DNA from 3 places in the Roseateles paludis genome. Region 3 is predicted to be linked to each of the others. Evidence: predicted binding sites of a transcription regulator. Region 3 holds the regulator's gene; each other region holds the start of a gene.
The links. The regulator sigma-54, encoded in region 3, starts transcription at its own class of promoters, with help from an activator protein. The targets are predictions, from matches to a motif close to TGGCANGNAANCTGCTTT.
Positions count from the first base shown of each region.

Region 1: glnA (type I glutamate--ammonia ligase) is a predicted target of sigma-54. The motif match lies at 1,261-1,278, and genes of this name have one in related genera.
Region 2: ABDJ85_RS09850 (ANTAR domain-containing response regulator) is a predicted target of sigma-54. The motif match lies at 3,132-3,149, and genes of this name have one in related genera.

Region 1 is NZ_JBDPZD010000007.1:13,245-22,649, forward strand. Features, by position in the region: gene glnA (type I glutamate--ammonia ligase) at 1-1,171, opposite strand, end outside; gene ABDJ85_RS18250 (competence/damage-inducible protein A) at 1,348-2,139, opposite strand; gene ABDJ85_RS18255 (EI24 domain-containing protein) at 2,139-2,960, opposite strand; gene ABDJ85_RS18260 (sterol desaturase family protein) at 2,945-3,907, opposite strand; gene ABDJ85_RS18265 (polysaccharide deacetylase family protein) at 3,897-4,715, opposite strand; gene ABDJ85_RS18270 (YncE family protein) at 4,712-5,695, opposite strand; gene ABDJ85_RS18275 (TIGR00266 family protein) at 5,789-6,604, opposite strand; gene ABDJ85_RS18280 (hypothetical protein) at 6,710-8,254, shown strand; gene phbB (acetoacetyl-CoA reductase) at 8,450-9,187, opposite strand; gene ABDJ85_RS18290 (acetyl-CoA C-acetyltransferase) at 9,370-9,405, opposite strand, start outside.
Region 2 is NZ_JBDPZD010000002.1:835,820-845,224, reverse strand. Features, by position in the region: gene ntrB (nitrate ABC transporter permease) at 1-795, opposite strand, end outside; gene ABDJ85_RS09855 (CmpA/NrtA family ABC transporter substrate-binding protein) at 799-2,043, opposite strand; gene ABDJ85_RS09850 (ANTAR domain-containing response regulator) at 2,501-3,121, opposite strand; gene ABDJ85_RS09845 (substrate-binding domain-containing protein) at 3,350-4,096, shown strand; gene ABDJ85_RS09840 (methyl-accepting chemotaxis protein) at 4,153-5,706, shown strand; gene ABDJ85_RS09835 (S53 family peptidase) at 5,785-7,593, opposite strand; cyclic di-GMP riboswitch class I at 7,670-7,755, opposite strand; gene ABDJ85_RS09830 (RidA family protein) at 7,839-8,264, opposite strand; gene ABDJ85_RS09825 (LysR family transcriptional regulator) at 8,361-9,257, shown strand; gene ABDJ85_RS09820 (molybdopterin-dependent oxidoreductase) at 9,223-9,405, opposite strand, start outside.
Region 3 is NZ_JBDPZD010000001.1:1,121,226-1,130,630, reverse strand. Features, by position in the region: gene lptA (lipopolysaccharide transport periplasmic protein LptA) at 1-382, shown strand, start outside; gene lptB (LPS export ABC transporter ATP-binding protein) at 382-1,164, shown strand; gene ABDJ85_RS05325 (RNA polymerase factor sigma-54) at 1,182-2,717, shown strand; gene ABDJ85_RS05320 (hypothetical protein) at 3,006-3,557, shown strand; gene ABDJ85_RS05315 (methyl-accepting chemotaxis protein) at 3,629-5,179, shown strand; gene ABDJ85_RS05310 (THUMP domain-containing class I SAM-dependent RNA methyltransferase) at 5,462-6,724, shown strand; gene ABDJ85_RS05305 (alkaline phosphatase D family protein) at 6,729-8,261, shown strand; gene ABDJ85_RS05300 (MFS transporter) at 8,227-9,402, opposite strand.

The sequences.
Region 1 (9,405 bases), on a different contig from region 3:
GGTGGATCTTGTTCTCCACGCCGTCCAGACCCGCCATCATCAGTGCAGCGAAAGCGAGGTAGGGGTTGGCAGAAGGATCGGGGAAGCGCGCTTCGATACGACGGCCCTTGGGGTTGGCGACGTAAGGAATACGGATCGAGGCCGAGCGGTTCTTGGCCGAGTAGGCCAGCTTCACCGGGGCTTCGAAGCCGGGGACCAGACGCTTGTAGCTGTTGGTGCCGGGGTTGGTGATGGCATTCAGCGCGCGAGCGTGCTTGATGATGCCGCCGATGTAGTACAGCGCGTAGTCGGACAGGCCAGCGTAGCCGTCACCAGCGAACAGGTTCTTGCCGTCCTTCCAGATGGACTGGTGAACGTGCATGCCGCTGCCGTTGTCGCCCACCAGGGGCTTGGGCATGAAGGTCGCGGTCTTGCCGTAGGCGTGGGCGACGTTGGTGATGACGTACTTCTGCAGTTGCAGCCAGTCAGCGCGCTGCACGAGCGAGCTGAACTTGGTGCCGATTTCCATCTGGCCAGCGTTCGCCACTTCGTGGTGATGCACTTCGACCGGGATGCCCATCTGTTCGAGGATCAGGCACATCTCCGAGCGCAGGTCCTGGCCGCTATCGACCGGGGGCACGGGGAAGTAGCCGCCCTTGACGGTGGGACGGTAGCCGCTGTTGCCGTGCTCGTATTCCTTGGAGGAATTCCAGGCACCTTCTTCCGACTCGATCTTGAAGAAGGAGCCGGACATGTCATTGCCCCAGCGGACGCTGTCGAACACGAAGAACTCGGGCTCGGGACCGAAGAAGGCGGTGTCGCCCAGGCCGCTGCTCTTGAGGTAGGCCTCAGCGCGCTTGGCCAGCGAGCGGGGATCGCGCTCGTAGGGCTTGCCATCGGTCGGGTCGATGACGTCGCAGGTCAGGATCAGGGTGGGCTCTTCGAAGAAGGGGTCCACATTGGCGGTGCTGGGATCCGGCATGAGCAGCATGTCGGACGCCTCGATGCCCTTCCAGCCGGCGATCGACGAACCGTCGAACGCGTGGCCGGAGACGAACTTGTCTTCGTCGAAGTGCGAGACCGGCACGGACACGTGCTGTTCCTTGCCCCGGGTATCGGTGAAGCGGAAGTCAACGAACTTGACCTCGTTGTCCTTCACCATCTGCATCACATCAGCGACGGTCTTGGCCATCAAATGCTCCTCGCGAGAAAACGCTGTGGTTGGGTTGGATTGATCGGGCACACGCCATCGAAATCGCGTGCGTCCTCAAGGGGTGGTTGTAAGCAGTTTGCATGCCAGTCGGCCCGATCTGGTGCGTCTGATGGGGCGCTGGGAAGCAGGCGCATTATGCAGAGAGCGCCTCGCCCCTATCGCACCAGTTCGGTGCTTATGTTTGCACCAAATTGGATCACGCCCTGTTTCAGCGCAGCGTAGGCGGGATCGAGCCGGTCGGCGGCGCCCTTGACGCCCAGTTCGATGCAGCGGCCCCACTGGGGGTGATCGACGCTTGGCAGGCTAAACACCTTGATGCCCGGATGGGCCTGTTCGACAGCCTCCATCAGAGGCGTGAGGCTGGCTTCCATCGCGCCCTGCACGATGAACGAGAGCTCGCGGCGCTCGACGGGGCGGTGCAGCTCGGGGTGCTGGTCCAGGGCCCAGGCCATCATCGGGTGGGCCATCACGGGGAAGCCTGGCACGAAGTACACCTTGCCGACGAAGAAACCCGGGATGCGGTTGTACGGGTTGGGGACGATGCCCGCGCCAGCCGGAAAGACGCCCATCTCGAAGCGGCGCAGGGTGTCGGGGTGGCCAGGGTCGGGCGTGAGGCCGCGCTGGCGGTCCAGCTCCTGCACCCGCTCCCAGATCAGCTCGCGCGCTTCGGGGTGCAGGGCCAGCTCGCGGCCCAGCGCCGCAGCGGCAGCCTGGCGGGTGTGGTCGTCGGGCGTGGCGCCAATGCCGCCGCAGCTGACGACGAGGTCACCACTGGCAAAGACCTCACGCAGCTTGGCCACCAGCAGCTCACGGTCGTCGCCCAGGTACTGGGCCCAGTGCAGCTCCATGCCCCGCTCGGCCAGCAGCTCGATGAAGCGCGCCATGTGCGCGTCGCGCCGCTTGCCCGACAGGATTTCGTCACCGATGACCAGCAGTCCAATTTTCATCACACCACCAGTTCCACAGTGCCTCGCTGTGCGGCCAGCGCCGCCAGCGTGTAGTGGGCGAACCAGGCCGTGGCGAAGCAGAACACCCAGGTGTAAAGCCAGACCGAGACCAGGATCAAGAAGGGCGCCAGGAAGAGCGCCGCCGCATTCAGGGAAAAGATCAGCGCGGGCGCCGCCCCCAGGTAGCCGCAGGCCACGCCGATGGCCAGCAGCGGCAGCCGGTGCTGGCGGCGCAGGGCGATGCGCTCTTCAGCGGACGCATGCTCGGCCAGCACGTCATAGCTGAAGACCTTGTAGGTCAGCCAACCCCAGATCAGCGGCGGCAGGATGAGCACCAGCGGCGGGATGAACAAGAACGGCAGCGATGCAATCAGCATCAACAGCGCAGCCAGCGTGGCGCCCACTGCCGCGAACACGCCCACCAGGGCCGAGCCGCCCCGCCTGGCCTCCAGCCCCGGGAAGCGGCGCCGCGCCACGAGCTTGACGATCACCGGCGTCATGATCAGGCCCACCGACAGCAGCGCGACGGCCATGACCGCCGGCACCAGCATGGCCATCAGCACCAGGGGCGCGAGCACGCTGCGGAACTGCGGCAGGCCCATGCGGTCCAGAAACGCCAGCAAGGCCTCGACCACCGACCACTGTTCCAGCGTGGCGCGCACGGCGTCGATGGCGCTCTCCCAGAAGAAGAACATGAAGCCAAAGGCCAGCCCGCCGGCGATGAACAGCGGCAAAAAGGACAGCGCAATGACGCGCGGCAGCAGGCAGTAGCCCACGGCGCGCGCGGCCGCGTCGGCCAGCCGGCTCAGCGTGGGGCCCATCCAAGCATCCGCTTCAAGCCCAGGCCCTGTTGGGCCCAGAAGCCCTGGCCGTAGTCCACCGCGCCCTCGTCGGGCAGTTGGTCGCGTACGCCGGTGGGGTCGTAGCGCAGGTCGAAGTTGGCCGTGCCAAAGAGCTGGTCCCACCAGGGCAGCAGCACACCAAAGTTGTGGCCGCCCAGGGTGCCTCGGCCGCTGGACTCGTGCCCGATGCCGATGCTGTGGTGCAACCGGTGAAAGCGCGGGCTCACCAGCAGACGCTCACCCACGCGGCCAAAGTGCCAGCGCAGATTGGCGTGCTGCAGGCTCTGAAGCAGCCGCGTGATGACGGTGATGGCCACGAACTGCCCGGGCTCGACGCCCACCAGCACCGCCAGCAGCGCAAACACGCTGGCCAGCAAGGCGTCGTCGAGCAAGTGGTTGCGGTTGTCACTCCAGACCGTCATCTGGCGCTGGCTGTGGTGCACCGCATGCAGGGCCCACCACCAGTGGAACTGATGCTGGGCACGGTGCACCCAGTAGCCGACGAAGTCGAACAACACCAGGTAGATCAGCAGCGAGACCCAGCCCACATCGGTCACCCCGGGCCAGAGGCTGTCCAGGTGCCAGGTCTCCAGACCCCAAAGGCGTGCCTGCCCCAGCAGCGCGTCCCACAGCGGCTCCAGCGTGAAGAACAGCACCAGGCGGAACAGCCCCAGGCGATGCACCAGGCTGTAGATCACATCCACCGCCACGGCGGGCCGGTCGGTCACGGGCTCCACGGGCCAGCGGCGCTCCAAAACCAGCATGATGAGCAGCATGGCCGCCACCTGCAGCAGCCCGAGCAACAGCCAGCCTGTGGCCGCGTAGGCGTCTTCCAGCAGATTGCCAAGGCCGAGCGAGAACACCAGGGGCTGGACAAAGCCCTCGAACAGCAGGGTCTGGGCGGAATCGAAAAGATCAGCGATCACGGGGGCGAGTGTCGTTGGCGGCACGCAGGCGTGCAGCGTAGCGCGGGTGATCCCGCAAGGGCGCGAAGCACATGCCGCGAGCCTCCAGGCCCGCCATCAAGGGTTCCAGCACGGCCGGCGCCCAGGGTTCCTGGCGCTGCCAGATGCCGAGATGGGCCAGCAGGATGTCACCCGGCTTGATGTCGCGCAGCGCCTTGTCGAGCAGTTGCGCATTGGGGAAGCGGTCGCTCGGCAACTCGTCACCCAGGAAGCCCGCGCTGTTCCAGCCCACATGGGCATAGCCGCAACGCTGCGCGGCCGCCACCAAGGCTGGCGAGGTACGCCCACCCGGCGCCCGGAAGATGGGGCTCAGGCGGCGGCCCGTCATCTCCTGGAAGCGCTGATCGACGCGGCGCAGGCTGGCGCAGTAGTCATCCGCCGTCAGCTCCGCCACCTGCGGTGGCTGGATGCCCGCCTGGGTGCGCACCTTGAAGCGAGCGGGCTTGCCGTCTTGCTCGGGCAGGTCTTGCAGGAAGACGTGGTGCTCCCAGGTGTGGCTGCCAAAGTCATGCCCCTCGGCCACGCGCTCGCGCCACCAGGGCGCCCATTGCTCGTCCAGCGTGGTGCCGCCGGTCAGCGTGGGTTCACTCGCCAGAAAGAAGGTGGCTTTGGCGTTGTGGCGCTTGAGCGTCTCGGCGATCAAGGGCGCCACGCCCATGTGGCCGGTGTCGAAGGTCAGGTACACCGGTTTGTCGCAGGCCGGCTGTGCACAGGCAGCGCCTGACGCCAGCGCCACGACCAAGCTGCGCCATCGCGCCAGAAACTTCATAGTCTGGGCTGGTGGTCCAGCGTCCACACGCCGTGCGGCGACTTGCCCACCTTCACCTGCCGCAGCACCTTGCGCTGCGTGAGGTCGATCTCGGTCAGCTTGCCGGCCCAGCGCGAGGTAACGAGCAGGGTCTTGCCGTCGCCCAGCACCTCCATGTCGTCGGGGCCGCTAGGGCCGGGGATCTTGTCCACCACGGCCAGTGTGGCCGTGTCGATCTTGCTGATGAAGTTGGCCGCGCGATTGCTCACCAGCACATGCCGCCCATCGCCCAGCGCGCGGAAGCTATGGGCACCGTCGCCTGTGGCAATGCGCTTCACGAGCTTGGGCGCCGTACCGCTCACGTCATAGACCTCCACCTCGCGCCCGCCGGTCAAGGCCACCAGCAGGTGCTTGTCGTCGCCGGTCAGGAAGATGTCGGCCGGCAGCTTGCCCACGGCCTGCTTCCAGCGCACGCCCTGCGTGGCCAGGTCGACGGCCAGCACCTCATCGCTGTCCTGCAGGCTGACGTAGAGCACCGTGCTCTTGCGGTCGATGAAGAGGTGGCTCGGGGTCTTGGGCGCCGGGATGCGCTTGACGAGCTGCAAAGGCTCCTTGGCATCCGAGCCCAGCCAGCGGTAGAGGTCAACGTGATCGAGCCGGTTCGAGGCGGTCACGAACCACTTCATGTCGGGCGAAAAGCGCAGGTGGTAGGGGTCGGCAATGCCACGCACCACGCGCTGCACTTCGGCCGTGCGCGGGTTGATGAAGGTGAGCGAGTCACCCAGCGCATTGGCCACGATGAGGCTCTTCTCATCGGGCGTCAGATAGAGGTGGTGCGGCTCCTTGCCGGTGGGGATGCGCTTGATCTGGGTGAAGCTCACCGGGTCGATCACGGAGACGTCGGCGTCCAGCGAGTTCAGTACGAAGACCGGCGGCCGCGCCTCGGCCCAAGCCTGCGCGCCCCACACCAAACCCAAGACCAAAACCAGACTGCGAAGCATCGTGAATCCCAATGAAAAGGGCGGCCCTGGCCGCCCTGATACCTGTCGTGCGCAGCAGTTTAGTGCGCTGCACCACACGCCACTTGAGCCACCTCAATCGTCGTTGTCACCGCCGATCAAGCCGCCCAGCAGGCCCGCGCCGGCAAAGCCGCCGAGCACCGAGCCCTCTTCACGCCCGCCGCCGTTCTGCGGCGCAGCTGCAAAGATGCGCGAGGCCAGGCGCGAGAACGGCAGGCTCTGCAGCCACACCTCGCCCGGGCCCGTCAGCTTGGCCAGGAACAGGCCCTCGCCGCCAAACAGCGCCGTCTTGATCTTGCCCACGTACTGGATCTCGAAGTTCACATTCGGCGTGTGCGCCACCAGGCAGCCGGTGTCCAGCAGCAAGGTCTGCCCGGGCTGCAGCGTGCGCCGCACCACCGTGCCGCCGGCATGCACAAAGGCCAGGCCGTCGCCCTCGAGCTTCTCCATGATGAAGCCCTCGCCGCCAAAGAAGCCAGCCGACAGCTTCTGCTGGAAAGCAATGCCCAGCGACACCCCGCGCGCCGCGCACAGGAAGGCGTCCTTCTGGCAGATCAGCGTGCCGCCCAGCTGGCGTAGGTCCATCGGGATGATCTTGCCCGGATAGGGCGCCGCAAAAGCCACGCGCTGCTTGGAGGGCGCCTGGTTGGTGTAGACCGTGGTGAAGAGCGACTCGCCCGTCAGCAGCCGCTTGCCCGCGCCCAGCAGCTTGCCCAGGAAGCCACCGCCCGAGTTGGAGCCGTCGCCAAAGACCGCGTCCATGCTGATGCCCGCGTCCATGAAGAACATCGAGCCCGCTTCGCCAATCGCCGCCTCGCCGGGATCCAGCTCGACCTCGACAAACTGCATCTCCGAGCCCTTGATCTCGAAGTCAACCACATCCATTGCCATTGCAAACACTCCTGAGGGAAGGCACAAACGGCGCGGATCTTAGCCAGCCGCGCATCACGGGCCAGAGGGCATGGCCTCCCATGCCCGAGCCCTACCATGCGCGCCATGAAAAGTACGAAGTTCAAGGGCCGCGATTGGCCTCTCGCATCACTGGCCCTGGCGGTTGCCGCATTGGCCGCACCGCTTGCATCCGCACAAGAAGCCAACAGCGCAGGCACCACAAGTCTGCGCCGCAGCGAAGCCCGCCTGATGCTGGACTACCAGACCGTGCGCGTCGAAGGTGACCGCGCGATCGACCTGGCTGCGCTGCAGCTCTACGCGCCAGTGACCGAAGGGCTGTCCGTGGGGGCGGGCCTGATGGGCCCGCTCGTCTCGGGCCAGTACGGCGGCTTCATGGGCGCCAGCGTGGGTGTGCAGGGGCGTGTGCGGCTAGGTGGCCGCTTTGTAGCGCTAGCCGCGCTGTCGGCCGGCGGTGGCGCAGGCGGGCGGAGCCCTGAGCATGCCAAGCGGCTCTCGGGCACCGGCAGCTTTGTGCGTGGCCAGCTCGGGCTGGGCTATGAGGCGGGCAGCTTCACGCTCGGGGCTGGGGTGTCAGCGCTCAAGTTCCGGCGCTCGCTGATCGACAGCCGGCAGCTGAACGTCTTTGTGGAAGTGCCCTTCAGCTATTTAAGTGGCCCCTACGACGCGCGTGGCCAAACGCTGCCGGCCGTTGACGACCAACGCGCCGCACGCGAGATGGGCGAGAGCATGCTGAGCCTGTCGCTCGACAACTACCGCCAGCTGCACCCGGCGGGCAGCTACGGCGGCACGGTGCGCACCGGCGAGTTCCAGTTCTCGCACTTCCTCACGCAGGACCTGTTCTGGTTTGCCAACTTCGCCAGCGCCTACGCCGGCCTGCCCACCTACAACCAGCTGCTGGGCGGCCTGGGCTGGCGCTGGCGCCCGGCACCGGCCTGGCGGCTCTATGCCCAGCTCGGCGTGGGCTCTGGGGGCTATGCGCCCGAGCAGATCGACACCGGGCCGGGCTTGTTGGTCTACCCCAAGCTGTCGGCCGAATATGCGCTCTCCAAGGACCTGGGCTTGGCGGTCACGGCCGGCTACCTGACCGCCCCCAAGGGCAGCTCGCGCAACCCGAGCTATGGCCTCACGCTGACGCGGCATCTGCGCGCCAGGCAGGGCCCCGACGACACGTCGGCACCCGCCGTCTACCAAGGCCTGCGCGTGACGCTGCTGCACCAGTCAGACACCCAGCTGAGCTACCGCGATGTCGGCCGCCCGGCCCTGCACATGCTGGGCCTGCAGCTCGACATGCCGATCAACGAGCGCTGGTACCTGCCGCTGCAGGCCTCGGCGGCCTACACCTCCTACCTGGGCTACCCGGGCTATGCGGAGGTCTTTGCTGGCCTGGGCGTTCAGTCTCGGCTGGCGCCCGGCGAACGCCTGCAGGCCTTTGCCCAGTTGATGGCGGGCGCCAATGTGCACGGCAAGGGCGCCAAGCTGGGTGCCGGCCTGCGCTACTTGCTGAGCGACCAATTCGCCGTCAGCCTGAGCCTGGGCCGGATCGAAGCGCGCAGCCCGGGTGGCGGGCACTACCGTGCCAACAACCCGGTGCTGGGGCTGGACTATCGGTTCTCGGTGCCGGCGCGTTGAAAGACGCGGCAAGGCGCTCAGTGCGTCGACGACCCTGCCTCGGCACGCAAGACGTGCTGAGTCGTTCGCCAGGCACAAGACAGTCCTCAGGACTGCGTTCGGGTTGGCGGCCTGAAGACCCGGCCCGCCGCTGCAAGACAGCGGCGGTCGTTCGGCGCGCGTCGCTGAGTCCTCAGGACTCAGCTCGGTCGCGCCTCACCCCATGTGCAACCCGCCGTTGCAGGAGAAGTCGGCGCCGGTGGTGAAGCCGCTGTCGGGGCCGGCGAGCCAGGCCACGACGGAGCCGATTTCCTCGGGGGTGCCGAGGCGCTTGACCGGGATGGTGGCGACGATCTTTTCGAGGATCTCGGGCTTGATGGCCTTGACCATGTCGGTGCCGATGTAGCCGGGGCTGACGGTGTTGACCGTCACGCCCTTGGCAGCCATCTCCTGGGCCAGGGCCATGGTGAAGCCGTGCATGCCGGCCTTGGCGGCCGAGTAGTTGGTCTGGCCGGCCTGGCCCTTTTCGCCGTTGACCGAGCTGATCTGGATGATGCGGCCCCAGCCCTTTTCGACCATGCCCGGCACAACCTGCTTGGTCACGTTGAACATGGAGTTGAGGTTGGTGTCGATGACGGCCTTCCAGTCCTCGGGCGTCATCTTGAGGAACATGCGGTCCTTGGTGATGCCGGCGTTGTTGACGAGCACGTCGATGGGGCCGTGTTCCGCCACGGCCTTTTCGAAAGCGGCGACGGTGGAATCCCAGTCCGCCACATTGCCGACGGAAGCGAAGAACTCGTAGCCCTCGGCCTTCTGCTCATCGAGCCACTTTTGGAAGTCACGGCTCGGGCCGCAGCCGGCGATGACCTTGAAGCCGTCTTTGGCAAGGCGACGGCAGATGGCGGTGCCGATGCCGCCCATGCCGCCGGTGACGTAGGCAACTTTTTGACTCATGTTCTTCTCCTGGTTCAAGTAGTTCGATTCTGTGCGCATTTGACTTCAATGGGCCGAGCGCCGGGCCGCCCCAAGCCGGCCCACCTGAACCTGCAGGCGGCTCAACGCCGCGAGCAGGTTCGTACCCTCGGGGGACCGACCAGACCCGCCCGCGTTCAGCGCGGCGGATCTGGGCGAGGGGCTCAACGCTCTATGGTCAAAGCGACGCCCATGCCGCC
Region 2 (9,405 bases), on a different contig from region 3:
GATGCCCACGCCGCCGGTCAGCATCTCGGCCGCCACGATCACCAGCCACGCCGTGCCCACCGAGAGGCGCACGCCGGTCAGCACATAGGGCAGCACGGCCGGCAGCAGGATCTTGGTGATGACCTTCCACTCCGACAGGTTGAGCACGCGGGCCACGTTCAAGTAGTCGGCCGGCACGCGCTGCACGCCCACGGAGGTGTTCACCACCATCGGCCAGATCGAGCAGATGAAGATGGTCCAGATGGCGGCCGGGTTGGCGCTCTTGAAGGCCAGCAGACCGATCGGCAGCCAGGCCAGCGGCGACACCGGCTTGAGCAGCGAGATCAGCGGCGAGATCATGCGGTTGGCAAAGTCAAAGCGGCCCACCACAAAGCCCAGCGGGATGCCGATGAGGGCGGCCAGGCCAAAGCCCATGCCCACACGGCCCAGTGAGTTGAGGATGTTCCAGCCAATGCCTTGGTCGTTCGGGCCCTTGCTGTAGAACGGATCAGCGAACAGCTTGGCAGCGGCTTCCCAGGTGGCGCCCGGAGTCGGGAAGCTGCCGCCCCCCTTCATGGTGGCAAGCGCCCAGATGCCGACGAGCAGGGCCATGCTGAGCACGGGCGCCAGCACACTGAGCGAGAGGCTCCGCCAGTCGATCGGTGCACGCGGGGGCTTGGCGGGCTTGGGGGCAGCAGTCACAGGGGCAGCGTCCTCGTTGGCAGCGGTGGCGGGGCGGCGCGCGGCCGCTGGCTTGGCGGCAACCGTGGGCTCGTCGCCCAGGTCACGCGGGGAATGAAAGACGGCGGAAACCATGGCTCAGGCTCCTTTGATCTTGAAGGAGTCGGCGTACTTGGCCGGGTCCTTGCCGTCCCAGACGATGCCGTCCATCAACTTGCTGGTGCGCATCGGGTCCTTGGGTACGCTGATGCCTAGGGCCTTGGCGGCTTCGGTGTAGATGCCGACCTGGTTGACCTGCTTGGCCACGGCCAGGTAGTCGGGGTGGCTCTTCAACAATCCCCAGCGCTTGTGCTGGGTCAGGAACCACATGCCGTCCGACAGGTAGGGGAAGTTCACCGCCCCGTCGTTGAAGAACTTCATGTGATTGGGGTCGTCCCAGGTCTTGCCCAAGCCGTTTTGATAGCGGCCCAGGATGCGCTGGTTGATCGCGTCGACGCCGGTGTTGATGTACGACTTTTGCGCCACGGTCTCTGCCATCTTGAGCTTGTTCTGCAGGCCAGCGTCGATCCAGCGGCTGGCTTCGAGAATCGCCATCACCACGGCCCGCGCAGTGTTGGGGTACTTCTTGACGAACTCCAGCGTCGTGCCCAGCACCTTCTCGGGGTGGTCCTTCCAGATGTCCTGCGTGGTGTTGGCGGTGATGCCGACGCCGTCCATGATGGCGCGGTGGTTCCAGGGTTCACCCACGCAGAAGCCGTCCATATTGCCGACACGCATATTGGCCACCATCTGGGGCGGCGGCACGGTGATCAGCTTGGCGCCGCTAACCGGGTTGATGCCTGCAGCCGCTAGCCAGTAGTGCATCCACATCGCGTGCGTGCCGGTCGGGAAGGTGCCGGCAAAGGTGTATTCGCGCGGGTTGGAAGCCATCACCTTGGCGAGCGACGGGCCATCGACGGCCCCTGCGTCTGCCAGCTTCTTGGACAGGGTGATGGCCTGACCGTTGTTGTTCAGGGCCATCAGCACGGCCATGTCCTTCTTGGGGCCACCGATGCCGAGCTGCACGCCGTAGATCAGGCCGTAGAGCACGTGGGACATGTCGAGCTCGCCATTGACGAGCTTGTCGCGCACACCGGCCCAGGAGGCCTCTTTGCTGGGGATGATCTTGATGCCGTACTTCTTGTCGAAGCCCAGCTCGGCCGCCATCACCACGCTGGCGCAGTCGGTCAGCGGGATGAAGCCGATCTTGACCTCTTCCTTCTCGGGCTTGTCCGAGCCGGCGGCCCAGGCTGATGAAGCAAGGCCGGAAGTGAGGCTGGCGAGAGTGGCAGCGGCGCCACCGGCGAGCAACTTACGACGCTGCACGCTGTTCCGATCAGTCATGGTGAAAGCTCCAGAGAAGTTGAAGGGCAAAGCAAGGCAAAAAAAAGCGGCGTCACCACCACGCCGCACGCCAAGGTGCAGCAGGGGTGGGACGCCGTTGTCCGCAGGTGCCGGCTCATTGCCAGCGGCCTATCTCGATGCCCACGCCTTTGTGAGCCTCTGCCTCTGAGTTAGCACGCCCTGTGCCAGCAGGGGGAAGCCAAGAACCTGCCCTCGTCAGGGTCTTGCCGCGCCAAGTCGGGCCCCGCATGCCGCGCACTGGTGCCCATGGGGTGGCCTGGGCGCTTGAGGCCTCGGGTTTGCACTGATGCGGTGCAAATGCGTGGATCAGGCTGGTGCGGTGCTGCCTGCGCGCTTGGCGGGGTCTGGGCGCAGGCGCGCCGCCCGGCACAGCAGGCACGCAATCGAGGGGGCTGGTGAAGGTCTGAAGCGCAGGCCTGAAGCACAGGCCCTGGGCTCAGGCCTTGCGCAGCAGCTGGTCGGCTTCCAGCAGCCGGGCGGCCACGGCGGCCAGGGGCTCGCCCCGGTCCATGGCCAGGCGTCGCAGCCGGTGGTAGGCGGTGTCCTCGTCGAGGTGCTGCTCACGCATCAGGATGCCCTTGGCACGCTCGATGGACTTGCGGTCGGCCAACTGGGTGTTCACGCGGTCCAGCTCCTGGCGCAGCTGGTCGTCCTGCTCAAAGCGCGCCAGCGTGAGCTGCAGCACCGACTCCAGCCGCTGCGCCTGCAGCCCACCCACGATGACCACATTGACGCCGGCCTGCAGCGCGCTGCGCATGGCGTCTGGCCCCAAGCCATCGGCAAACAGCAGCAGCGGCAGGTGGCGCGAGGCCTGTGCGGCTGCCAGCGCGGAGAGCAGCTCGGCGTCGATGTGCTCACTGTCGATCAGGATCAGATCAGGCTCGCTGCGCAGCATGGCGGCTGGCAGGCCGTGCACACTGTCCAGCACTTCCAGCAGCTGGCATCGCAAGCGGATCAGCTCGGCACGGAAGATCGGGCTGCGCTGCTTGCCGTGGTCGAGCAAGAGCACGCGCAACCCGGCCACGGCCATCGATGTGTGGGGGCGAGTCCTGTTCATGGCAGCAGGCATCGCAATATGTGTGCCCGCGCGGTGGTGCAAGGGGGAAGGCCGCCCCGCCATCCCACAGATCAAGTCGCCTGTGTGACACGGCCATTCGGGTGCTGAGACATTCCGCACGAAGCCGTGGCCCGCCGCGTGACAAGGCTTGCGCCGCCAAGCCGTGGCCCCCAGCATGCCGGGTTGAGCCCCTCCGGGTTCCCAAATCTTTGTTGGAGGTAGTCCCTGATGAACAAGTTTTCAATTGCCTGCGCGGCAGCTCTCCTGGCCATGGCATCTGGCGCACAGGCCGATGTGTTGAAGATCACCGGGGCGTCCACCGTCCTCAATGTCGTGGTGGCGCCCGCCAAGGCCGCCGTCGAGAAGGGCACCGGCCACACGCTGCAGATCATTGGCTCTGGCACCGGCAAGGGCTTGGTCGATCTGTTCAATGGCGACAGCGACATCGCCATGGTGTCTGAGCCCATGGACATCGCCGCTGACGCGGCCGCCGTGGCGGGCAAGAAGATCGATGCCAGCAAGGTCAAGTTCTTCGAGCTGCGCAAGGACGAGATCGTCTTCGTCGTCCACCCGAACAACCCGGTTGGCAAGCTCAGCTGGGAGCAGATCCGCGACATGCACCTGGGCAAGATCAAGAACTGGAAAGAGGTGGGCGGCAAGGACCTGCCCATCGTCGTCTACAGCGACTCCACCACCGGCGGCACCCGCGCCATGATCAAGAAGCTGGTGCTGGGCGGGGCCGAGTACGGCCCGGACGTGAAGCCGCAAACCTCGGTCAAGCGCGCCGCAGAGGTGGTCAGTACCGATGAAGCCGGCCTGGCGGGCGTGGGCAAGGGCTTCGTCGAAGAAGGCAAGGACAAGGTCGTCCAGACCAAGCGCATCGAGCGCCCACTGGCCCTGGTGACCCTGGGCGAGCCCAAGCCTGCGGCCAAGGCCGTGATCGAGGCCTTTGCCAAGGAAGCCAAGGCGCACTGATCGACTGGGACGTGGCGCACCGGCGGCGGGGCGCCCATCTGCACACTGAGGACTTTATGGATGCATTGCGAGGGTTCAGCATCGGCCGACGGCTGCTGCTGGGATTTGGTTTGATGCTGGCGCTGCTGCTGCTGGCCGTGGCGGTGGGCTGGAACCGTTTGGGCGCGTTCAACGAGCGCGTCTCCGGCCTGATGCACGGCGAGGCCCGGGCCGCACAGCTGGCCAGTGAGCTCGACGCCGGGGCCCAGGCCATGCTGAACGCCGTCAGCGTGGCCATCACGACCGACAGCGTCGGCGACATCGACAAGAGCGCCAAGCGCGTGGAGACCTTGCGCGCCGAGGCGGGCAAGATGCACCAAGGCTTGGCCAAGGCCGTGGAGGGCAGCTCCTCGCAGGCGGCCTATGACCGCGTCAAGGCCAAGGAGCAGGACTTTGCCCAAGCGGTGGAGAAGCTGCTCAGCGTGGTCCGCTCCGGCGACATGGATGCGGCGCGCCAAGCCTTCAACGACAAAGCCACGCGCGAGGCCAGTGCCAGCTATCTGGCCGCCTTGGCCGCGTTGCGTGACGAGGAGGAAGCCCTGCTGAGCGCCGCAGAAGCGGCCGCAGGCACCACCTACACCTACAGCCGCAGTGTGCTGGCCACGGTGGCGGTGCTGGCGGCCGGGGTGGCGGTCTTCCTGGGCCTGGCCATCACGCGCACCATCGTTGGCCCTGCGCGCCAAGCTATGCATATTGCCCAAGGCATTGCGGCGGGCGACCTGCGCCAGGACATCAGCCCGCGTGGCCGCGACGAGCTCACCGACCTCTTCATCGCCATGCAGGCCATGCAGTCAGCGCTGAGTGATGTGGTGGGCACCGTGCGCAGCAACGCCGACAGCGTGGCCACGGCCAGCTCCGAAATTGCCGAGGGCAATCAGGACCTCAGCCACCGCACCGAGAACCAGGCCAGCGCCCTGCAGGAAACGGCCGGCGCCATGGACCGCCTGGGCGATGTCGTGCGCCAGAACACGTCCAGCGCCACCCAGGCCAACCAACTGGCGCGCAGTGCCAGCCAGGTGGCCGAGCAGGGCGGTGAGGTGGTGACCGAGGTTGTCAGCACCATGCGCGGCATCAATGACAGCTCGCGCCGCATCTCCGACATCATTGGCGTCATCGACAGCATTGCCTTCCAGACCAACATCCTGGCCTTGAATGCGGCCGTCGAGGCCGCCCGTGCGGGTGAGCAAGGGCGCGGCTTTGCGGTGGTGGCCTCTGAGGTGCGCAGCCTGGCTCAGCGCAGTGCCGACGCCGCCAAGGAGATCAAGCAGCTCATCACCCACAGCGTCGAGCAGGTGGAGCGCGGCACCGCCCAGGCGGACCGGGCCGGCAGCACCATGACCGAGATCGTGCAATCGATCCGCCGCGTGACGGACATCGTCTCCGAGATCAGTGCCGCCAGCGAAGAGCAGAACGGCGACGTGGCCCAGGTCGGGCAGGCAATTGGCCAGATGGACCAGGCCACGCAGCAGAACGCGGCCCTGGTCGAGCAAAGCGCCGCCGCCGCCGAGAGCCTCAGCCAGCAGGCCAAGCAGTTGGTCCAGGCCGTGGCCTTGTTCAAGCTGCGCGGCTGATCACCGCACCCGCGCGCGGCCGCCCACAACGGCGCGGACCGTGCGATCCCGCGGGGCCGCTATTGGCTTGGGGCGTGCCTACTTGGCGATGCTGACCGCCACGGCCGCCTGGGCCGTGCGGCCGAGGTTGTCGCTGAGGCTCACCTGCAGCGTGTAGCTGCCGGCCACCGGGCTGGGCCAGCTGACGCTGATGCCGTTGGCGCTGGCGCTGAAGCCCATGCCCTGGGGCGCACCGCTGATGTTGATCTGGGCGCTGGTGGCGCCGGCCAGGTCCAGGCCGATGGTGGCGGCCAGCGCGCTGCCCGCCTTGCCACTCAGCGGCGTGCTGCTCACGCTCAGGCTGCTGACCACGGGCGTGGTGGTGCTGGCCGTGACGGTGGCGCCGCTCAGGGCCGTGAGCACGGCACTGCCTTGTGGCGTGCCCAGGCCGGTGGGCGTGTCGTAGCCCGCAGCGGCGGCGCAGGTGCCGCAGCTGCCATTGCTGCCGGAGGTGATGTCGAGCAGGTTGCCGGCCGTCTTGGCGACGCTGCCGTAGAGCGCGCTGTGGGGCAGGCCGAGCAGCGCCTTGCCGCCCTGGGCACGCAGCGCATTGGCCACGGCCAGCAGGCCCGCCCATTGCGGCGTGGACAGGCTGGTGCCGCCGGCGCTGATCCAGCTGACGGTTGTGCTACCAGACGCCATGGTGGCCACGTACTGGCCGGTGTAGGGGTTGGCGTTGAAGGCCACGTCGGCCACCGCGCGCTTAGGCGCGCTGGCGGTGCCACTCGTTGTGCCAGTCTGGTAGCTGGGCTGCGCCACATAGCCGCTGATGCCGCCGCCCGTGCTGGCCCAGGTGGTCTCGCTGCGCGTGCCGCTGCCGGTCCAGGTGAGGCTGGTGCCGCCCACGGCCACCACGCGGCTCGACACCGCCGGCCACGAGACGCCGGCCCCGTTGTCGCCCGTGGCGGCCAGGTAGCTCATGCCCGAGGTGGCAAAGCTGCTCTCCACGCTGCTGACCCAGCTGCCTTCATTCGCGCCAAAGCTCATCGACACCACGCCCGGCCCCATGCGCGTGGCCAGGCGAATGGCGCCCGAGAGGTTGCTGACGCCAGCATCCGGCGCTTCGATCAACACCAGGCGCGCCAGCGGCGCAATGGCGTGGGCCCACTGCACATCCAGCGCAATCTCGGTCGCCCAGCCCGAGTCATAGGCGGGCGCCGTGCTGCTGAGCGCGGCAGCGCTGGTGCTGTAGGCGATGACCAGCTCGCAGGTGCTGCTGCTGGCCGCCGCGAGCGGCAGGGCCGTGGTGGCGGTGAGCGTGCGGTTGCTGCAGCTGGGCAGGCTGAACTTGCTGTTGAACGCGGCCAGCTCGGCCACGATGTTGGGGTCGTGTTTGGCGTTGACGATGTAGATGGTCTGGCCAGCGCCGAGCTGCGCCTTGGTGGCGCTGGCGATGCTGGGCAGCTTGTAGGCGGCGCGGATCTGGGCCGGCGTGTAGGTCACCACCGTGCCGCTGCTGGCCATGGGCTGGGCCTCGGTGCCCGCCAGCGCCCGGGCGCGCAGGCCGTCCCGGAGGCTGTCGGCCGAGCGCTGGCGCGTGGGCTGGGCGGCCTGGGCGGCGGTCAGGCGTGTCTGGGCCGGTGCGTCGGCGTCAGCCTGGGGGTCATCAAGCAGCACCGGCGCAGCATGGAAGCTCGGGCGGGCCTCCACGGCGTCCAGCGCGGGCAGGGCCTCCAGGGGCTCGCCCGGCACCTCGACGTTGAGGCTCACCACGGCCGCCTGGGGCGACACGCCAGGGCTGGCTTCGCCACCGGCGCCCGAGAGCCCGCCGCCGCAGGCCGTCAAGCCGCCGAGCAGGGCAAGGCTCAGGGCAAGGCCGAGATGGTGAAGGCGGGGAGCTTGGGGCATGGCGGTGGCCTCGCTGAATACTCGAAAGAGAACGTGCGAGGGCCTGGCCCGCGTCCCAGGGCGGTCAACGCCCCGGTCCGGCAACCCCGCTGCCCTGCGTGAATCACGTGTAGGCCGGTGGCTTTGCGTCCCCGGCTTTCGCCGGGTTTGCCCTCATCAATGAGTCCAAGTCTAGGAGGCCGCCTGCGCTTTGGCGAGGCGGCCCAGGGGGGCTGGGCGTGACTTCCGCCGCAGCGCCAGGTACTTCAGGCAGATGGGTGTGCAACTGCCTGTATCGCGGCTGGTGCCAGCGGCAGTTGGGCAATGACCTTGATCTCGAACTGGTAGCCGTAGAGCCAGGAGACACCCACGCCGGTCAGGGTGGGATGCGGCGCTGCCCCCCAGCGCTCGGAGAACACCGGCCAGATGAGCTCGAAGTTCCGCTCGGGGTCGACCATGAAGACCGTGGCGTCCACCACGTCGTCAAAGCTGCACCCCGCGGCAGCCAGGATCTCGTCCAGGTTGTCAAAGGCCTGGTGCACCTGGGCCGTGAGGTCGGCGACCGGGCTGCCGTCCGGCCGGCTGCCGACCTGGCCCGAGACGAACAAAAAGCCATTCGCGCGCACAGCGGGCGAGTAGCGGTTGCGCTCGTAGAGCAGGTGCCGGGTGGCGGGTGACACGGTGTCGCGCATGAGGGTCTCCTTCGTTGGCTGAGGGACTCTAGTTGTGCGCTTGGAGATGACAAAGATGAGCTGTCGACAATGTCTGTTCATCCAGCGCAAACAATCATGGACCGACTCGACCGCCTGCGGGCTTTCGTCAACGTGGTGGAAACCGGCAGCTTCACGCGCGCCGCGCAGCTGCTGGACCTGAGCAAGACGGCGGTCAGTCAGTGCGTGCAGCGGCTGGAGGCTGAGCTGGGGGTCAAGCTCCTGCACCGCAGCACACGCCGCGTGCAGGCGACCGACGAGGGCGCGCTGTACTACGACAAGGTGCTGCGCCTGCTGGCCGATTGGGCCGAGGCGGACACCAGCGTGCGTGGCGCGGCGTCGGCGCCCCGGGGGCGGCTGCGTGTGGAGCTGCCCAGCCCTGTGGCGGCCCTGTTGGTGGTGCCTGCGTTGCCCGACTTCCTGGCGCGCTATCCCGGCATCGAGCTGGAGCTGGGGGCCAGCGACCGGCGGGTGGACGTGATTGCCGACAACGTCGACGCCGTGCTGCGCGCCGGTGTGCTGGAGGATTCATCGCTGACCGCACGCCGCGTAGGTGAGCTGCAGTTCAAGGCCTATGCCGCCCCGCGCTACCTGGCCGGCGCCGGTCGGCCCACCCACCCGCGCGAGCTGGCAGGGCCGGCCCACCGCGTGGTGGCCTACCGACGCAGCCTGGTGCAAAGGCCGCAGCCACTGGCCCTGTTCAAGGCCGACGAGCGCCTTGAGCTGACGCCCCACCCAGCCCTGACCCTGGACGACGGCAATGCCTACCTGGCCGCCGGCCTGGCGGGCCTGGGCGTGCTGTGGCTGACCGACTACATGGCTGCCGCACCCCAGGCGCGCGGCGAGCTGGTGCCGGTGCTGGAAGGCTGGGGCCTGGCGCCACTGCCGCTCTACTGGGTGTTCCCGTCGCAGCGCCACCCGAGCGCGCGGCTGCGCGCCTTCACGGACTGGGTGGAGGCACGGCTCGCAAGCTGACCTCGATGCCCGACAGCACCGCATTGCCCGACAGCGGGTCGCGCGCATCGGTGCTCAGCACTGCATTGAGATTGGCGCCGGGCCGCTCGGCCGCCACGGCGAGCTGGCTGCCGGCCAGGTGGTGGCCCCAGCCGTGGGGCAGGCTCAC
Region 3 (9,405 bases):
CCAGGCGCTGGCCAGCGGCACCACCGGCAAGCCGGTCAGCTTCAGCCAGGGGCGCGACGTGCCCGGCGAGAGCGTCCAGGGTCAGGCGGACCAGGTCGAGTTCGACACCAAGAGCGACACCGTGCGCTTCATCGGCAATGCGGTGGTCAAGGTCTTGCGCGGCACGGCCGTGGCCGAGGAGGTCTCGGGCGCCGTGGTGCTCTATGACAACCGCAACGAGGTGTTCCGCTTCGAGGGGGGCCACGCCTCGCCCAACCCGGCCGGCCGTACCCGACTGGTGATCATGCCTCGGGCCTCGGCGGCCGAGGCAGCAGCCTCCGCGGCACCGTTGCCGCTGCAGCCCAGCACCACGCTCACCCCTCCCGCGAAGACCGCTCCGTGATGACTGCCGCGACGGAGAGCCGCCACGAGACTGCCGCGACGGAGAGCCGCCTCGACGCCGAGAGCCTGGCCAAGAGCTACGGCGTGCGCCGCGTCGTCAAGAACGTGCACCTCAGCGTGCGGAGCGGCGAGGTGGTCGGCCTGCTGGGCCCCAACGGCGCCGGCAAGACCACCAGCTTCTACATGATCGTCGGCCTCGTCCGCTCGGACGCGGGCGTGATCCGCATCGACGGCCAGGAGGTGCAGCGCTTGCCCATCCATGCCCGCGCGCGGCTGGGCCTGTCCTACCTGCCGCAGGAGGCCTCGATCTTTCGCAAGCTCAGCGTCGAGCAAAACATCCGCGCGGTGCTGGAGCTGCAGCAGGACGAACGCGGCCGCTCCCTGCCCAAGGCGCGCATCGACGAGCTGCTCGAAGGCCTGCTGCACGACCTCTCCATCGAAAGCCTGCGCCACAGCCCGGCCCCCGCCCTCTCGGGCGGCGAGCGCCGCCGCGTCGAGATCGCCCGGGCGCTGGCCACTCAGCCGCGCTTCATCCTGCTGGACGAGCCCTTTGCCGGCGTGGACCCCATCGCCGTGCTGGAGATCCAACGCATCATCGGCTTCCTCAAGGCGCGCGGCATCGGGGTCCTGATCACCGACCACAACGTCCGCGAGACCCTGGGCATCTGCGACCGGGCCTACATCATCAGCGAGGGCACGGTGCTGGCCCAGGGCACGCCGGACGAGATCGTGGCCAATCCGGACGTTCGCAAGGTGTATCTGGGCGAACACTTCCGCATGTAGGGCAAGAGCGTCCGTCGATGAAGCCCACCCTACAGCTCCGCCTCAGCCAGCACCTGGCGCTGACGCCCCAGCTGCAGCAGTCCATCCGCCTGCTGCAGCTCTCGACCCTGGAGCTGAACCAGGAAGTCGAGCAGATGCTGGCGACCAACCCACTGCTGGAGACGGAGGAGGAGTTCAGCGTCAGCACGCCCGAGCTGGCCAGCAATGCGCCGGCCGAGCGCGACGATGCCGCCCCCGACTACAACGACAGCGCCGAAGCGAACACTGAAACTGCAGGCGAGCGCGAGCTGGCAGCCGACGACTTTGGCACCACCGACCGCGAGGACTGGTCCAACGGCACCGAAGGCGACGACTTCGACGGCATCCGCGAGCTGCCCAGCAGCAGCCCGGCCAGCAGCGGTGACGACGACGGCGAGCGTGGCGAGACCGAGTCGGCCGACATCAGCCTGGCCGAGCACCTGGCCCAGCAGCTGGCCGGCATGCACCTCTCGGCGCCCGAACGCACGGCGCTCCAGATCCTGATCGACTCGCTCAACGAGGACGGCTACCTCGAAGACAGCCTCGAAGAGATTGCCGCCAGCCTGCTGCCCGGCGAGGACGAAGAAAACGCGGAAAGCCGCGAGGAGCTGCTCGACCACCTGCGCATCGCCCTGCGCTGGCTGCAAAGCCTGGACCCCGCCGGCATTGGCGCCCGCAGCCTGCCCGAGTGCCTGTGCCTGCAGCTGGCCACCCACCCGGCCAGCCCCGAGCGCGACCTGGCCGCCACCATCGCGCGCAGCCACCTGGAGCTGATGGCGCGCCGCGACACGCGCCGCCTGCTGCTGGAGACCGGCGCCGACGAGGCCCTGCTGCGCCGCGCTCAAGGCCTGATCACCACGCTGGAGCCCAAGCCCGGCCGCCGCTTTGCCACCAACAGCGCCGCCGCCGTGGTGCCCGACGTCATCGTGCGCAAGACCGGCCCCGGGGGCCGCGAGTTCCGCGTGATGCTCAACCCCGATGTCGCCCCCAAGCTGCGCATCAACGAGCTCTATGCCAATGCCCTGCGCGCCACGCGCGGCGGCATCAGCAACTCGCCGCTGGGCGGGCAGTTGCAGGAGGCGCGCTGGTTCATCAAGAACATCCAGCAGCGCTTCGAGACCATCCTGCGTGTCAGCACCGCCATCGTCGAGCGCCAGCGCGGTTTCTTCCAGCACGGCGAACTGGCCATGAAGCCCCTGGTGCTGCGCGAGATTGCCGACGAGCTGGGTCTGCACGAGTCCACCATCTCGCGCGTCACCACCGCCAAGTACATGGCCACGCCCTGGGGCACCTTCGAGCTGAAGTATTTCTTCGGCTCGGGCCTCAACACCGAGACCGGCGGCGAGGCCTCCAGCACCGCCGTGCGCGCGCTGATCAAGCAGTTCATCGCCGCCGAAGACACCAAGAAGCCGCTGTCGGACAGCGCCATCGCCGGCATGCTCGACGAGCAGGGCATCCAGTGCGCGCGCCGCACCGTCGCCAAGTACCGCGAGGCGATGAAGATCGCCCCGGCCAACCTGCGCAAAGCCCTCTGATCACAGGGCCTACCGGCTGCGGAGCAGCCGGGTGTCGCGTGCTCAACACAGACACGCAAATGTCATGGGCGCTGAACCGCCAAAAAGCACCGATTGGCCCCCTCGCAACTTACCAGGGTCGGTTGTGAGCCCCCCGGAACTGACAGCACACTCAAATTCGCATGCGAGCAAGGCTCCAGGTCGTTGCCGCCGCACAGGGAGAGTGCAGTCACGTGGGCGTTGACCCCATGGCTCTCCTTGTTGTCGGCGCCTGCGCTCGCAGCGTCAACTTTTCAGGAGAGGCTCCCCATGTCCATTTCTTCCGTGTCCAGCAAGCTTTTCGCGACGGCCCTCGTCGCTGTCGGGTTCGTCGTCAGCACCGCCTCCGCCGCATTGCCTCCAGAAGTGCAAGCCAAAGTGGACAAGGCCAAGACCCGCCTGGTCGCGCTGGCAGCCGACCCCGGTGTGATCGCCGCCATCAAGGACGCCAATGCCAAGGGCGACGGCGGCATGACCAATGGCAAGTGGGTCGATCTGCCGGACTCCGACGCCTTCATCCAGGCCCTGCTCAAGTCCAAGGTCAGCCTGCAGATCGCCAAGTGGGAGCAGGAAGACGACAACATCAACAAACTGCTGCTGCGCGACCAGAAGGGCAACCTCGTTGGCGCCAGCGTGCGCCCGCTGATCTGGAACAACGCGACGCGCCCGGTCTTTGCACAAGCCCTCAAGGGCCAGGCCTGGGCCGCTGACGAGATCAAGCCCGACACCTCGACCCAGGTGCCCAGCGTGCACGTGTCAGCGCCGGTGCTGGACCACGGCAAGCCCATCGGCGTGCTGCACGGCGCCGTAACCGCCAAGTGATAGCGCGAAGTGAAAGCGTGCCGGGCTGCTAGCGGCCCGGCTGGATGCACAACCGTTCCCAGGAGCAAGACATGCTCAACTCCCTCAAAGTCGGACACCGCCTTGCGGCCGGCTTTGCCACCGTGCTGATCCTGCTCGGCATCATCAGCATGCTGTCGCTCGGCCGCCTGGCCTCGCTCAAGTCCGATCTGGCCGCCGTCACGGGCGAAGCGCCGGAACGCCTGGCCAGCAAGCTCAGAGACCTGGCGCGCTACCAGAGCGTGACCATCCGCGACGTGATCATGCAGGACGACATGGCCTTCAAGAAGAAGGAATTCGACCTGATGAAGGCGGCCCGTGCCGACTACGAAAAGACCTCGGACAGCCTGGCCGCGCTGGTGCAGAACGAACCTGCTACGCGTGACGCTTTGGCCCGCGCCGCCAGCGCGCTGGCCAGCACCAAGGGCATGATCGAGAAGATCGTCAACCTGACCATGAGCGATGACATGGCCGGGGCCTCGGCCATGATCCGCGACCAGCTGCGCCCCGCCCAGGTCGCGCACGTCAAAGCGCTGGACGAGGTGATCGACAGCATCAAGGTCTCCTCCAGCCGGCGCGACGAAGCCGCGACCGCCAGCTACCGCGTGTCGGTGTGGCTGATCATCGGGCTGTCGGTGGCGGCGCTGCTGGTGGGCGGCATGGTGGCCTGGCGCATCCAGCTCAGCATCACGCAGCCGCTGGCCGAGGCGGTGTCGATCGCCCAGTCCATCGCCGAAGGCGACCTCTCGCGCGAAATCCACGAGCACTCGAACGACGAGATCGGCCGGCTGATGCATGCGCTGCATGCCGTCAACGGCGACCTGAGCCGCATCATGCAGACCGTCCGTGCCTCGGCCGAGACCATGCAGACCGCGACCGTCGAGATCGTGGCCGGCAACTCGGACCTGAGTCAGCGCACCGAGCAGCAGGCCGCCAACCTCGAACAGACCGCCGCCTCGATGGAGGAGCTGACCTCCACCGTGCGCAACACCGCCGACACCGCACAGAGCGCCTCGACCCTGGCTGGCCAAGCCAGTGAATCGGCGGCCAAGGGCGGCTCGGTGGTGGCCCAGGTGGTCGAGACCATGAGCGCCATCCAACAAAGCTCGCGCAAGATCACCGACATCATCGGCGTGATCGACGGCATCGCCTTCCAGACCAATATCCTGGCCCTGAACGCCGCCGTCGAGGCGGCCCGGGCCGGCGAGCAAGGGCGGGGCTTTGCCGTCGTGGCCGCCGAGGTGCGGGCCCTGGCCCAGCGCTCGGCCCAGGCCGCGCGCGAGATCAAGACCCTCATCGGCGCCAGCATGGAGAACGTCGAGACCGGCAGCTCGCTGGTGGCCGATGCCGGCGTCACCATGACCGACATCGTCGATCAGGTGCAGAAGGTCAGCAGCCTGATCGCCGAGATCAGCGCCGCCACGCAGGAGCAGACGCGCGGCATCGCCCAGATCAACCAGGCCGTCGGCCAGCTGGACCAGGTCACGCAGCAGAACGCCGCCTTGGTGGAAGAGAGCGCCTCCGCCTCCGAGAGCCTGCAGCAGCAGGCCAACCACCTGGTGGAGACGGTGGGCGTGTTCCGACTCGCCCGGGGCCACGGCTGACCACACGCTGCCACCGACCCCGCGCCTGCGGGTGTCGGCAAAGGCGACACAGCGCCGCTGCGCGCACCGGCCAACGCCGCTAACTCCTTGTGCGCCCAAGGAGTCTGGCGTTTGGCATGGTTCCTGATATGGAGAGGACAAGCGGCAGGGACTGACGCGAGGCAACCCTCGCGACACCCTCCCGACCGCCCAAGCACCTCCAACAAAAGCGCACTTCGAAGTCTTCGAGCCCGCCACCCGGCGGGCTCTTTTTCTTGCGGACGCGCGGCGACAATCCCACCCGTGCCGCCCTCCTCCAAGCTTTCCCTCTTCGTCCCCTGCGCCTCCGGGGTGGAACCCCTGCTCGAAGCCGAGCTCAAGGCCTTCCTGCCGCCCGGCGTGCGCAGCAAAGTCCAGGCCCTGCGCGGCGGCTGCGGCCTGCAAGGCAGCCTGGAAGATGCCATGCGCATCAACCTTGAAACCCGCCTCGGCCAGCGCGTGCTGGTTGAACTGATCGAGGACCCCTACCGGCATGAAGACGACCTCTACGCGCTGGCCTTGCGCGTGGACTGGCGCGACTGGATCACCCCCCAGCACACGCTGCGCGTGGACGTCACGGCCCAGCGCTCGCCGCTGCAAAGCCTCAACTTCGCGGCGCTGCGCATCAAGGACGCCATCTGCGACCAACTGCGCGAGCACACGGGCGAGCGCCCCAGCGTGGACACCAGCCGGCCCGACCTGCCCGTGGTGCTGCACGTCGGCCCCGAGCGCGCGGCGCTTTACGTGGATACCTCGGGCGAGCCGCTCTTCAAGCGCGGCTGGCGCATCGACAAGGGCGACGCTCCGCTGAAGGAGACGCTCGCTGCTGCCATGCTCGCGGCCGCCGAGTGGCGCGGCGACAGTGCGCTGCACGACCCTTGCTGCGGCTCGGGCACCATCCCCATCGAGGCCGCGCTGATCGCCACCGACACCGCACCCGGCCTGCAGCGGCGCTTTGCCTTTGAGCGGCAGTTGCCCTTCCAGAAGCTGCGCGCCGCCTGGGGCGAGATGACGCAAGCCGCCCGCGCGCGCATCCACCCGCCGAGCGTGCCCATCTATGCATCTGACGTGGCCTTCCGGATGGTCGACTTCGCGCGCCGCAACGCCGAGCGTGCGGGCGTGGCGCAATACATCCAGTTCAACGGCGGCGATGCGCTGGAGCGCCCGGCGCCCGCGCTGCCCGAGGGCCTCCGCGGCAGCATCCTGATGAACCCGCCCTATGGCGAGCGCATCGAGGTGCGCGGTAAGGCAGCACTGACGCGCGATGCTGGCGGCAGCGAGGCTCGCGACGGTGGCGACGATTTCTTCCCCCGCCTGGCGGCGCACTGGAAGCGCCAGTACACCCAGCATGAAGCGGGCTGGACGGCCTGGATGCTGAGCCCCGACATGAAGCTGCCCAGCAAGATGCGGCTCAAGGAGTCGCGCCGCGTGCCGATGTGGAACGGTCCCATCGAGTGCCGGCTGTTCCGCTTCGACCTCGTCAAGGGCTCGGCCCGCAAGCCGGCAGAACCCGTCGAAGGCGAGTGAGCCCATGAAGCGCCGCCAGCTGCTGGCCGCGCTGACGGCCGCAAGCCTGGGCCGCCTGGCCGTTGCCAGCACGGCGGCGCCGCGCCTGGAGGCCTATCCCTTCCAGCTCGGGGTGGCCAGCGGCAGCCCGACCGACAGCAGCGTCGTGCTCTGGACCCGCGCGCTGCCGCTCAACCCGCTGAACAACCCCTGGGCCACGCAGACCCTGGAGCTGCGCTGGGAGCTGGCCACCGACCCGGGCTTCACGCAGCTGCTGCGCCAGGGCAGCGTGCAGGCCCTGCCGATGCTCGCGCACAGCGTGCACGTCGAGCCCCAAGGCCTGCCGGCCGACACCGTCCTCTACTACCGCTTCATGCTGGGCGATGCCGTCAGCCCCGCCGGCCGCACGCGCACCCTGCCCGCGCCCGACCAGCCCAAGGACCGCCTGCACCTGGCCTTTGCGTCCTGCCAGCGCCTCGGGGCTGGGCACTTTGGCGCCTACACGCGGCTGCTGGAAGAGGACGTGGACCTGATCGCCTTCGTGGGCGACTACATCTACGAATCCGGCGCCTACCCGTCGGCCGCACTGCCCCAGGGCCTGCTGCCTGCCAGCGACCTCTACGGCTACCGCCTGCACTACGAGACCCACAAGCGCGAGCCCACGCTGCAGGCCGCGCACGCCGCCGTGCCCTGGCTGTTGACCTGGGACGACCACGAGGTGATGAACGACTACGCCGGCGGCCCGCTGCGTGGCCTGACCTCGCGCGATGCACGCCGCCGCGCCGCCGCCTACCAGGCCTACTACGAGCACATGCCTCTGCCGCTGGCCAGCCTGCAGCGCGGCCTGCTGGGCCTGACCGAGCAAGGCGAGGAACTGCGTCTTTACGGCCACCGCGCCTGGGGCCGCCTCGCGAGCCTGCACCTGCTGGACTGCCGCCAGTACCGCAGCCCGCACGCCTGCCGCGGCCTTGCGTCGCTGATCGACCCTGACGACTGCAAGGCCCTGCGCAGCCCGGAGCACAGCCTGCTGGGCGCCGCACAGGCGCGGTGGCTGCACGACAGCCTGGGCCAGCAGGCACGCACCTGGAACCTCATCCTGCAGACCACCATGGTGGCGCCGCGCCGTATCCCGTTTGGCGGCGGCCACCGCATCTGGGCCGATGGCTGGGACGGCTACCCGCAGGACCGCGAGCGCCTGCTGGAGGCCCTGCGCGCCCAGCAGATCGGCGGCGCGGTCTTCCTCGGTGGCGACCTGCACGAAAACTGGGCCAACGACTTGCAAACCGCCGAGGGCCAGCCCGTGGCGACCGAGTTCGTCGGTGCCGGCATCACGATGAAGTCCTTCTTCCCGAGTCGCACGCCGGGCATCCTGGCGGCCAACCCGCTGTCGCGCTACGCCAGCGGCAACGACTGCGGCTATGCGCTGCTGGAACTGACACCGCAGCAGCTGCGCTGCGACTTCCGCGTGGTGGACAGCGTGGCCACCAACGAGCCCGGCATCCGCACGGCGGCCAGCTTCGTGGTCAGCCCACAGTCACCGCGCCTGCTCGGCGCTTGAGCCCGAGCCAGGCCAGCGCCAGCCCCGCCAACAGGATGGGCAGCAGGCTGGCCTCGTTCATCCAGACCCAGCCGCCGGTGGTGACGAGGGCGCCGGAGGAGAACGAGGTCAGGGTCATGGTCAGGTAGACCCAGGTGTCCATCAGGCCCTGGGCGCGGGTCTTTTCCTCGGGCCGGTAGGCCTGGGTGAAGAGTGTGGTGCCGCCCACGTAGAGGAAGTTCCAGCCCACGCCCAGCAGCAGCAGGGCCACGGTGAACTGTTCGAGGCCCTGGCCGCTGAGCGCCACGGCCACGCAGCCCAGATTGAGCAGCACGCCCACCCACAGCACCGGCAGCACGCCCACGCGCTTGATCACTGCACCCGTGAAGAAGCTGGGCACGAACATCCCCAGCACATGCCACTGCAGCACCCAGGTCGAGTCGCTGAAGGGCAGGCCGCACTGGCCCATGGCGATGGGTGTGGCGGCCATCAGCAAATTCATGACGCCATAGCCAAGCGCGCTGGCCAGCACGGCCACCAGGAACACCGGCTGGCGCATCAGCTCGCCCGAGCTGCGGCCTGTTTGCCCGGCGACGGGCTGCGGCAGCGCGGGGAAGTCGATCAGCGAGATCAGCACCAGCCCCAGCACCGCCACGCCAATCAAGAGCACATAGGCGCCGAGAAAAGGGGTGATGAAGAGCGTCTTGCTCTCACGCGCCAGCCAGGGCCCGACCGCCGCTCCCAGGCAGCCACCGGCCAGCACCCAGGAGATAGCCGTCTCTCGCCGCTCGGGGGCCACCAGCTCCACCGCCGCAAAGCGGTACAGCGCGCCATTGGCGTTGTAGTAGCCCGCCACCACGGTGGCCGCCACCACGCCCCAGAAGTTGTGCGCCCACACCGCCCAGCCGGCCAGTGCGCAGCTGATCATGGCCACCAACAAACCCACCTGGAAGGCGCGCCGCCGCCCCCAGGCCAGTTGATGCCGACCCACCATCCGCGCAAACAGCGCCCCACCCGCGACATAGCCACAGATGGGCAAGGTCGCCATCCAGGCCTGCGGCGCCAACGCGAGGCCCACGAGGCCATTGATGGCGATGAAGCAGATGTTGTTGGTGAGCAGCAGGCCCTGGGCCAGCACGAGGAGCAGGAGCTTGCGGTTCATGCA